DNA from 2 places in the Providencia manganoxydans genome. Region 2 is predicted to be linked to the other one. Evidence: predicted binding sites of a transcription regulator. Region 2 holds the regulator's gene; the other holds the start of a gene.
The links. The regulator PurR, encoded in region 2, represses purine synthesis genes. The targets are predictions, from matches to a motif close to CANGCAAACGTTTGCNTG.

Region 1 (4,882 bases), 790 kb from region 2:
AACAATCTGTTCTGAGGTGGTACCACGTACAATTGAATCATCAATCAATAATACGTTTTTATCACGAAATTCCGCACGGTTAGCATTCAGCTTACGGCGAACTGATTTACGACGCTCTTGTTGCCCTGGCATAATAAATGTGCGGCCAACATAACGATTTTTCACAAAACCTTGGCGGTATGGCTTATCTAAAATATGCGCGATTTCTAAAGCGATATCACAAGATGTTTCAGGTATTGGGATCACCACATCGATATGTAAGTCTTCCCACTCACGAGCAATTTTAGCGCCTAATTTTTGCCCCATACGCAATCTTGCGTTATACACTGATATTTTATCGATAAAAGAGTCTGGGCGAGCAAAATAAACATACTCAAATAAGCATGGCGTTAATTGTGGGTTCTCGGCGCATTGGCGTGTATACAGTTGACCTTTCTCGGTCACATAAACCGCTTCTCCGGGTGCAACGTCACGTAAAAACTCAAAGCCTAGTGTGTCCAATGCAACACTTTCTGAAGCTACCATGTACTCTTCAGCCCCATTTTCCAGTACCCGACGACCTAATACTAATGGACGGATACCGTGAGGATCACGAAATGCCAACATGCCATGACCAATAATCAAGGCCACACATGCATATGCCCCACGCAATCTTTTATGCATGGCAGCAACAGCAGTAAATACATTGTCTGGCTCAAGTGGAAAGTGATCAAAACGGTCTAACTCATAAGCCAATATATTTAATAAAATTTCAGAGTCCGAGGTGGTATTCACATGACGGCGAGCTGTTTCAAATAAACGACGCGTCAGTTCATGCGCATTTGTCAGATTACCATTGTGAGCAAGGGTGATACCAAAAGGCGAGTTCACATAGAAGGGCTGTGCTTCTGATGCGCTTGAACTTCCCGCAGTTGGATAACGTACATGGCCAATTCCCATGCAACCTTGCAGTCGGAGCATATGCCGTGTTTCAAAAACATCTTTTACGAGGCCATTCGCTTTACGTAAACGAATATTATTTTTGCCATCAATGGTAGCAATCCCTGCTGCATCTTGCCCACGGTGCTGAAGCACAGTTAAAGCATCATAAATAGATTGGTTGACCGGTGATACACCGGCGATACCGACAATACCGCACATTTAGTCTTTCCTCATCAGCCAGACGGAGAAATATTCTCCGGTAGGAAACTTGACGCATTTTGCAGGTAGTCAAAGAACCACCTGATTATATGACTGAACTGCGGAATAAGTTCCGAACGTTGCCAATCCTCACTTTGAGGAAGTGGTGTAAAGGTATCAAGAAAAAATAATAACGCAGATACAATTAACACACCACGCAACGCACCGAAGCAGATCCCCAGAACACGATCTGTGCCCGATAAGCCAGTTTTTTGAACCAGAGAACTAATCACATAGTTAACAACTGCACCGACAATTAATGTCGCAATAAATAATGCAGCAATAGCAATACCATTTCTGACTAGTATGTCCTCAAAGCGCGTAAAATACTGTGCTAAGTAAGGATAAAATGTACTAGCAACAAAGAATGCACAGCCCCATGTTATCAGTGATAAAGCCTCGCGAACAAACCCTCGGATCAGGCTTACCAGTGCCGAGAAGCCAATGATGGCAATAATTGCATAATCTAACCAGACCATATTTCATTCCAAAATTCGCACCCACGGCAGTGGCTGGAGTGCATTCTAACAGAAAACGAAAACGTTTGCGTAACCAATTTACATACAATTTAAAAAAACCAACGGCGAAAAGAAAAATTCATATTCGCCGCTACAATTGGTTAAAAACTCAAATTTTTATACTCTAAATAATTCGAAATACAACTAGACGACAAATCAATTCGTCGCCAAGGGCCTACAGCAGTATATGACTATTGCGTTGAGTATAGTCACTATACTTCAACGCAATATGCTATAAATCGAATGATAACGAGTATTTTATTCCTAATTCAATACTATGATTTACTCATGGCTTGAAAGCCCTAATCTCACCTTGCAGCCCCGTTATCGAACGCAACTCAGGTAATGCGCTTTCTAAGCGTTGCCGTGAAGCTTCTGGCCCAACAAAAATACGCGTTAATTGGCCATTCACTGGTCGTGAAGGAACCGTATAAACTTGATACCCAGACAACCGTAATTTTGCGACAATTTCCTCAACCTTCACTGAATTTTTCAATGCACCAAGCTGCACCACAAACGCTTTCCCCTGTGGAGCTTTAACTTCAGGCTTAGGCTCTGGTTTTGGTTCCGGCTTCGGCACTGGCTTCACTTCAGGTTTTGGCGTAGGTTTAGGTTCTGGCTTTTTAGGCTGTTCAGTTGGGGTAACCTCTTTTTCTGGCAATGTTGTGGCAGATTGCTGTTCGCGCTGCTGTTCATCTTGTTTCTGCTCAGAAATCGCTTCAGATATCATGGCTTCCGATACCGCGCCTGACGTCGAAGATTGCGTCAGCGGTGCGATCGCTTCGATATCTTGCTCGTCACCCGGTTTTGGAATAATAGGTATGGCCGCAAATTCATTTTCATTGTATTTCTTATCGCCATCAAGTAATGCGGGTAACACAATGATCCCCGCAGCAACTAAAACAATGGCGCCGACAAGACGATTTTGAAATTTACTTGCCACCTACGCTATCCTTTTGTTTGATCTAACAACATCATTACATGAGCAACAGTATGGAAAGAACCACAAACAATCACAATATCCTTCTCTGTTGCATCAACACAAGCTTGCTGCCATGCTTCATCAACCGAATCAAATACCTTTGGCGAATCTAGATATTGGCTTAATTGAGATGCTGATGCACCACGAAACTCAGTTAATGACGCCACATACCAATCCGTCACTTGCTCAGATAAACGCGTTAATGTGCCTTGGATGTCTTTATCGCCTAACATACCAACTACCGCACGGATCCGTCGCCCTTCAACCGAAGGAAGTTGCGCTAAACGAGTCACCAGATAACCTGCTGCATGTGGATTATGCGCCACATCCAGTATCATCAACGGTTTCTCACCAATAATTTGAAAACGCCCAGGGAGTTGAGCAGACTTCAAGCCCTCTCTCACCGCCTGATCAGTAATTTTATTGGCTAGTTGATGGTTAGTTTCTTTGAGACAACAAATAACCCCTAAAGCAGTCGCTGCATTAGCGAGCGGTACATTAGGTAACGGTAAATTCGCCCACTGGTATTTATCGCTTTGCCATGACCAATTATTTTCGTGTTGCTCAAAAGACCAATCTTTATCACGACGAAACAGCAGAGTACCAATTTCATTGGCATATTGACCGATCGATTCAGGCATGTCAGGTTCACCGACTACACCATAACGACCACCACGAAAGATACCCGCTTTCTCGAAACCAATGTGTTCTCTGTCAGAGCCTAGCCAATCAGTGTGATCGATAGCAATACTGGTGATTGCCGTGACATCAGCATCGACGATATTGGTCGCATCTAAACGCCCACCTAACCCTACTTCAAGGATCACCACATCTAACGCAGACTGTTTAAACAACTTCAGCGCTGCCAATGTGCCGTACTCAAAATAAGTTAATGAAATATCGCCACGTTCCGCTTCTATATCAGCAAATACACGACAGAAATCCGCTTCAGCTAGCTCTTGACCTTGAATACGTACCCGCTCGGTGTAGCGAACTAGATGTGGTGAACTATAAACTCCCACTTTGAGGCCAGCCGCCATTAAAATAGATTCAAGAGTATGGCAGGTTGTCCCTTTACCATTAGTGCCTGTCACGGTGATCACGTGAGGTGCGGGTTGAAGCAACCCCATTTGACGAGCAACTTGTCCGACGCGCTCTAGCCCCATATCAATATTTTGGCTATGCAGGTCTGTAAGATATGAAAGCCAAGTCTCCAATGGAGACTCGGCATTTGGAATAGTAAATTGATTACTCATCATCTTTTTTATGCTTAGCAGAGTCCTTTACTTGCTCATGAGCATCGATGACAACATCGTCTTTAGCGATATCGATTTTCACTTCCTCTTCAATCACTGGTACAAACTCTTCTGTATTGAAGCTCGGTTTATTGGTTAACATTGCTAATACATCAGCTAACGTATCACGCATATCAGTACGGCGAACGATCATATCGATAGCGCCTTTCTCTAACAAGAACTCACTACGTTGAAAGCCTTGAGGCAATTTTTCACGTACCGTTTGCTCGATAACACGTGGGCCTGCAAAACCAATTAACGCTTTTGGTTCAGCGACGTTGATATCACCTAACATCGCTAAACTTGCCGATACCCCACCCATGGTTGGGTCAGTTAATACAGAGATGTATGGCAGACCACGTTCTTGCATTTTTGCTAACGCTGCACTGGTTTTCGCCATTTGCATCAGTGACAACAGCGCTTCTTGCATACGCGCGCCACCACTTGAAGAGAAGCACACTAATGGGCAGTTATCTTCTAGAGCTTGTTCAACTGCACGAACAAAGCGAGCACCAACAACGGATGCCATTGAGCCACCCATGAAAGAGAATTCAAATGCCGCCGCAACAATTGGCATTTCTTTTAACGTCCCTTTCATTACCACGATAGCATCTTTTTCACCCGTCTCTTTTTGAGCCGCTGAAATTCTATCTTTATATTTTTTTGAATCACGGAACTTGAGTATATCTTTTGGCTCAAGTTCACTGCCTAATTCCGTTGTAGAGTCTTCATCAAGAAAAGCTTCAAGGCGCTGGCGTGCATGAATGCGCATATGATGATCACATTTAGGGCACACTTGTAAGTTACGCTCTAACTCAGCCCCATACAATACTTGTCCACAACTATCACATTTAGTCCAAACCCCTTCAGGGATATTGACTTTAGTTGATTGGGTCAAGTTACCTTTC
Region 2 (4,882 bases):
CCAAGTTGTAAAGAATTTTGCAAAGCAGCAGCTTTACCGCTAGCTTGTGGATAGGCATTCAATGCTTTGGATACCGCTATTGGGTAAGAGGCTCCGTTCATGGTTGCCATAAAGCAGAATGGTATTAGTATCATGGTCAGTGTTGGTTCAGCATACATAGATATTAAAAATAAGATAATCATACTGACTGCATAACCTACTAATAGTAATGGAAATAATACTTCAGCTCGTAGTTTGATTAAAATAAAACGACAACCATACCCACCGACAATAAACGCTAATGTTTGTGGAATATAGCTTAATCCAATATCTGCTGGGTTGAAGCCCATATTACGTAAAATAAACGGTGATCCTGTTAGCCAAGCAAAAAATCCTGCACTACAAGATGCATAAATTAAAACGTTCCCACTAAAAATACGTGAGCTCAGTAAAGTGAAAAAGGAAATAGATTTACTTTCTGTCGCGTCAGTAGTCATCGCTTTGGGGGTGACGTTTTTTAATAACAGTGTTGGAAGTAATAATAAAATACCCACAGCCATTAAAACGATAAAAATAATTTCCCAGTCATAATGTTCCAATACCCATGCACCTAATAATGGCGCCAATGCCGGTGATAATGCAACGAGCGGCATAATAGATGCAAATACCTTTTGGGTACTCGCCGCATCATAACGGTCAATAACCAATGCTTGCCAAAGAACAGCGGCACTACAAACGCCAACAGCTTGCAAGAAACGTAGGATCAGTAACTGTGTCGCATCGGTTACCCAAAGAATACCTAAGCAGCTGAGAATAAACAGTAATAAGCCAGCAATTAAAATAGGCTTGCGTCCAAGTTTGTCTGACAAAGGTCCCCATAGCAGTTGTGCGAAGGCAAAACCAGCAAGAAAGATACTTAAGGAGGCGCTAATTGCCCCTTCAGTGGTATTTAATGCCGTTTGCATAGAGCCAAATGCAGGGAGGTACATATCGATGGCTAGAAACCCTAACATGCTCAGTCCAGCAAGGTAGAGCATAAAACCTGGGGAGTTTTTCGTCACAGTATTTGTCATAGCGATTTACTTTCTAGAGTTTACAAAATTGTTAATATGTACGCTATTGTATAGGCTATATTTTTACATTGTGAAACGGTAATATTTGGATCCTGCTATCAAAATTTTTGAAAGGTATCGTTATGTGGTCAGCGCATGCGTTAGAAGTGATTGATGCGGTTGCAAGAACCGGGAGTTTTAGTGGCGCAGCAGAGGAATTACATCGTGTCCCTTCCGCAATTAGCTATACCGTTAAGCAAGTGGAGGAATGGCTTGCTGTACCAATATTTGAACGCCGTCATCGCGATGTCGTCTTGACGGAAGCTGGGGAGATATTTATCAAGCAAGGGCGCTCAGTCATCAAAAAAATGACACAAACGCGTCATCAATGCCAACAGGCAGCTAATGGTTGGAGAGGGCAGTTTAGTATTGCTGTTGATTGTATTGTGAAACCTCAACGGACACAGCAACTGATATTAGATTTCTATCGTCATTTTCCGGATATCGAATTATATATTCACCCTGAAGTTTTTAATGGTGTATGGGATGCATTGGCTGATGGTCGAGTGGATGTAGCAATTGGGGCAACCAGAGCTTCACCCATCGGAGAACGTTACAGTTTTCGTGATATGGGCTTTATGTCATGGTGGTGTGTTGCAGCGCCAAATCACCCATTGGCAAAAATTGAAGGGAAACTAACAGATGATCAAATGCGTGATTACCCGAGTTTATGCCTTGAAGATACTTCAAGAAATCTTCCTAAAAGAGATACATGGGCATTAGATAACCAACGGCGCCTTGTGGTACCTTATTGGGAAGATGGTATGGTGTGTTTAGTTAATGAGCTGTGTGTCGGCATGGTTCCGGAACATCGCGCAGCGCCGTATTGTACGCAGGGTAAGTTAGTCCCATTAGAGTTATCACAGCCTTTTCCACCAAGCCCTTGCTGCTTAACTTGGGTTGAAAAAAATACATCACCAGCGTTGAGTTGGTTACTTGAATATCTTGGAGACAGTCAAACTCTCAACGCTGAGTGGTTAGCACCTTAACGGTTAACGGCGATAATCAATAAATGGTCCATCAGCAACAGAACGGCGCTCGACTAAACGTGGGTGCACTTCAATGGTTTGTGCGTCTTCACGCTTATTCACGATACGGTCGAGTAGCATAGTAAAGGCCATTTGGCCTAGACGTTCTTTGGGCTGGTGGATAGTGGTGAGTGCAGGGGTAAAATAGCGTGCATTACGCACATTATCATAGCCAATGATAGAAATATCTTGTGGAACACGCAGCCCCATCTCATCGGCAGCGCAAATGGCTCCCATAGCCATAATATCACCACCACAAAAGACCGCTGTTGGTTTTTGTTTGTTACTTAAGATTTGCATCATTGCTTTATAGCCGGACTCAGGTTCAAAGTCTCCCTGTACAATCCACTCATCACGTAAAGTGACTTTGGCTTCTTCCATTGCTTTTCGGAAGCCGGTGAGGCGACCAATCCCCGTGTTCCGCTCAAGTGAGCCTGGGATCACCCCAATATCACGATGCCCACGATCAATTAAGTAACGACCCGCCAAGTAACCACCATGAAATGAATTATCAATAATGCTATCAGTAAAATCACCTCGCGACGTCCCCCAATCCATAACGACCATAGGGATATTACGGTAATCTTCTAACATGCTAATGAGCTTTTCTGGGTACTCAGAGCACATCACCAGAAGGCCATCAACACGTTTTTGAGCAAGCATTTGTAAGTAAGCTTGCTGTTTACCTAAGTTATTATGTGAGTTACAAAGAATGAGTGTGTAACCTTTTTCATAACAACTGTTTTCGACAGATTCAATAACTTCTGCGAAATAAGGGGCTTCGCTCGATGTGGCAAGTAAGCCAATCGACTTAGTATGGTTAACTTTTAAACTACGAGCAACAGCACTTGGCGAATAGTTGAGTTCTTTTATCGCAGCCCAAACAGCAGCCTTAGTATCATCGGCTACGAAGCGCGTTTTATTAATTACATGGGATACAGTTGTGGTGGAGACATTAGCACGCTTCGCCACATCTTTAATCGTTGCCATGGGAAAAAAAAACTCCTGACCAATAATCGGTCTTGTTATGAATACTTATTAAAAATTACCAGCATATTGAGGCATAGTTACTTAACTGGCAATAATTTAGCGATTTGTTATGGATTTTGTCTGATCTAGCGCAAAAACAAAAGAAATAATTGATGTTATAACCTGTGATATAGACACTGGTTTTTATAAATCGTCATGTCATACTTATTTAACCTTATACAGTATAGGGTCAAATGGCTGGTTAACTGTTCTTGATAATGAGAGGAACTCATGGATACAGATTTTAAATTCGGATTATTAGCAGCAATTGGTTCTTTGGCAGTGATCATCACATTTGCAATACATATTTTTTAATTTTGCCTTTAAATAGCAAAGGTAAGATCACAAAGGGCGAGCACTGCTCGCCCTAAATGTTGCCAAAAATCAGTTAAGCAAGATTTTCTTCAACAAATTTCCAGTTTACGAGTGACCAGAAGTTTTCTAAATATTTTGGACGTGCATTACGGTAGTCAATATAGTAAGCGTGCTCCCAAATATCGACTGTCAGGATAGGCTTATCATCACCAGAGATTGGTGTTGCAGCATTAGATGTATTAACAATTGCTAAGCTACCATCTGCTTTTTTCACTAACCAAGTCCAACCGGCACCAAAGTTTTTGATTGCTGCATCGGTAAATTGTTGTTTGAAGTCAGCGAATGAACCAAATGCTTTATTTATTGCATCAGCAACTTTACCTGTAGGTTCGCCGCCTGCATTTGGTGCTAAACAGTGCCAATAGAAAGTGTGGTTCCACACTTGTGCAGCATTGTTAAAAATGCCAGCATCAGAAGTTTTAATGATTTCTTCTAGGGATTTACCTTCGAAAGCGGTACCTTTTACTAAGTTGTTGAGGTTAACAACATAAGTATTGTGATGTTTGCCATAGTGGTACTCTAACGTCTCTTCAGAGATATAAGGTTCTAGTGCATTTTTTGCATAAGGTAGAGCGGGTAGTTCAAATGACATTGCGTACTCCTTGTTTGCGTTTTAAACAACACGTATGGGTGTGATGCTCAAAGTTGAGCGAGTAATTGTCTTTTTAATCATGTACATACTAAAATATAGCGCACTGTATGTATCATTTTATCGTCATTAGCGCATTATACCACAATAAAAATATGGTCATGTGCATCATTGTACTATATTAACAAATTCAGCATATAAATACATCGTAAAATCATATAGATAATAAAGCCTAAAATCACAAAATGCGTTTGCTAGAATAAAGCTAATTTGATTTAACTATCTTTAAAAGACTGATAGAGAAAAAATCCCTTTTTCTATTTGAGGGTGTTATAGTAATGCCCCTGTAAAACTGGCATATTGTATGAAACAATGTGTAGTAATATTTTCGGTCAAATATTCTCGCTTAGTAACAGTTGCATCATCTGCATTTGCGATTGTTTACTGACTGCAAAACCAGCACCCAAGCTTTAAGGAAGTAAAAAAATGACGACAATTGAAAGAATCGAACGCCAAATCAAAGAAAATCCAATTCTGCTGTACATGAAAGGCTCTCCTAAGCTTCCTAGCTGTGGTTTTTCTGCTCAGGCAGTTCAAGCTCTATCTGCTTGTGGTGAACGTTTCGCTTATGTCGATATTCTGCAAAATCCTGATATCCGTGCAGAACTACCAAAATATGCTAATTGGCCAACGTTCCCACAATTGTGGGTTGATGGTGAGTTAGTAGGGGGTTGTGACATTATCATGGAAATGTATCAGCGTGGTGAATT

Region 1: the regulator PurR is predicted to act here: its motif matches at 1,713-1,730, upstream of cvpA (colicin V production protein).

The regions. Positions count from the first base shown of each region.
Region 1 covers NZ_CP067099.1:1,805,488-1,810,369, reverse strand. The annotation lists gene purF (amidophosphoribosyltransferase) at 1-1,140, opposite strand, end outside; gene cvpA (colicin V production protein) at 1,155-1,658, opposite strand; gene dedD (cell division protein DedD) at 1,984-2,640, opposite strand; gene folC (bifunctional tetrahydrofolate synthase/dihydrofolate synthase) at 2,646-3,935, opposite strand; gene accD (acetyl-CoA carboxylase, carboxyltransferase subunit beta) at 3,928-4,882, opposite strand, start outside.
Region 2 covers NZ_CP067099.1:2,598,231-2,603,112, reverse strand. The annotation lists gene punC (purine nucleoside transporter PunC) at 1-1,052, opposite strand, end outside; gene punR (DNA-binding transcriptional activator PunR) at 1,175-2,080, shown strand; gene purR (HTH-type transcriptional repressor PurR) at 2,084-3,109, opposite strand; gene cydH (cytochrome bd-I oxidase subunit CydH) at 3,380-3,463, shown strand; gene sodB (superoxide dismutase [Fe]) at 3,537-4,115, opposite strand; gene JI723_RS11650 (Grx4 family monothiol glutaredoxin) at 4,599-4,882, shown strand, end outside.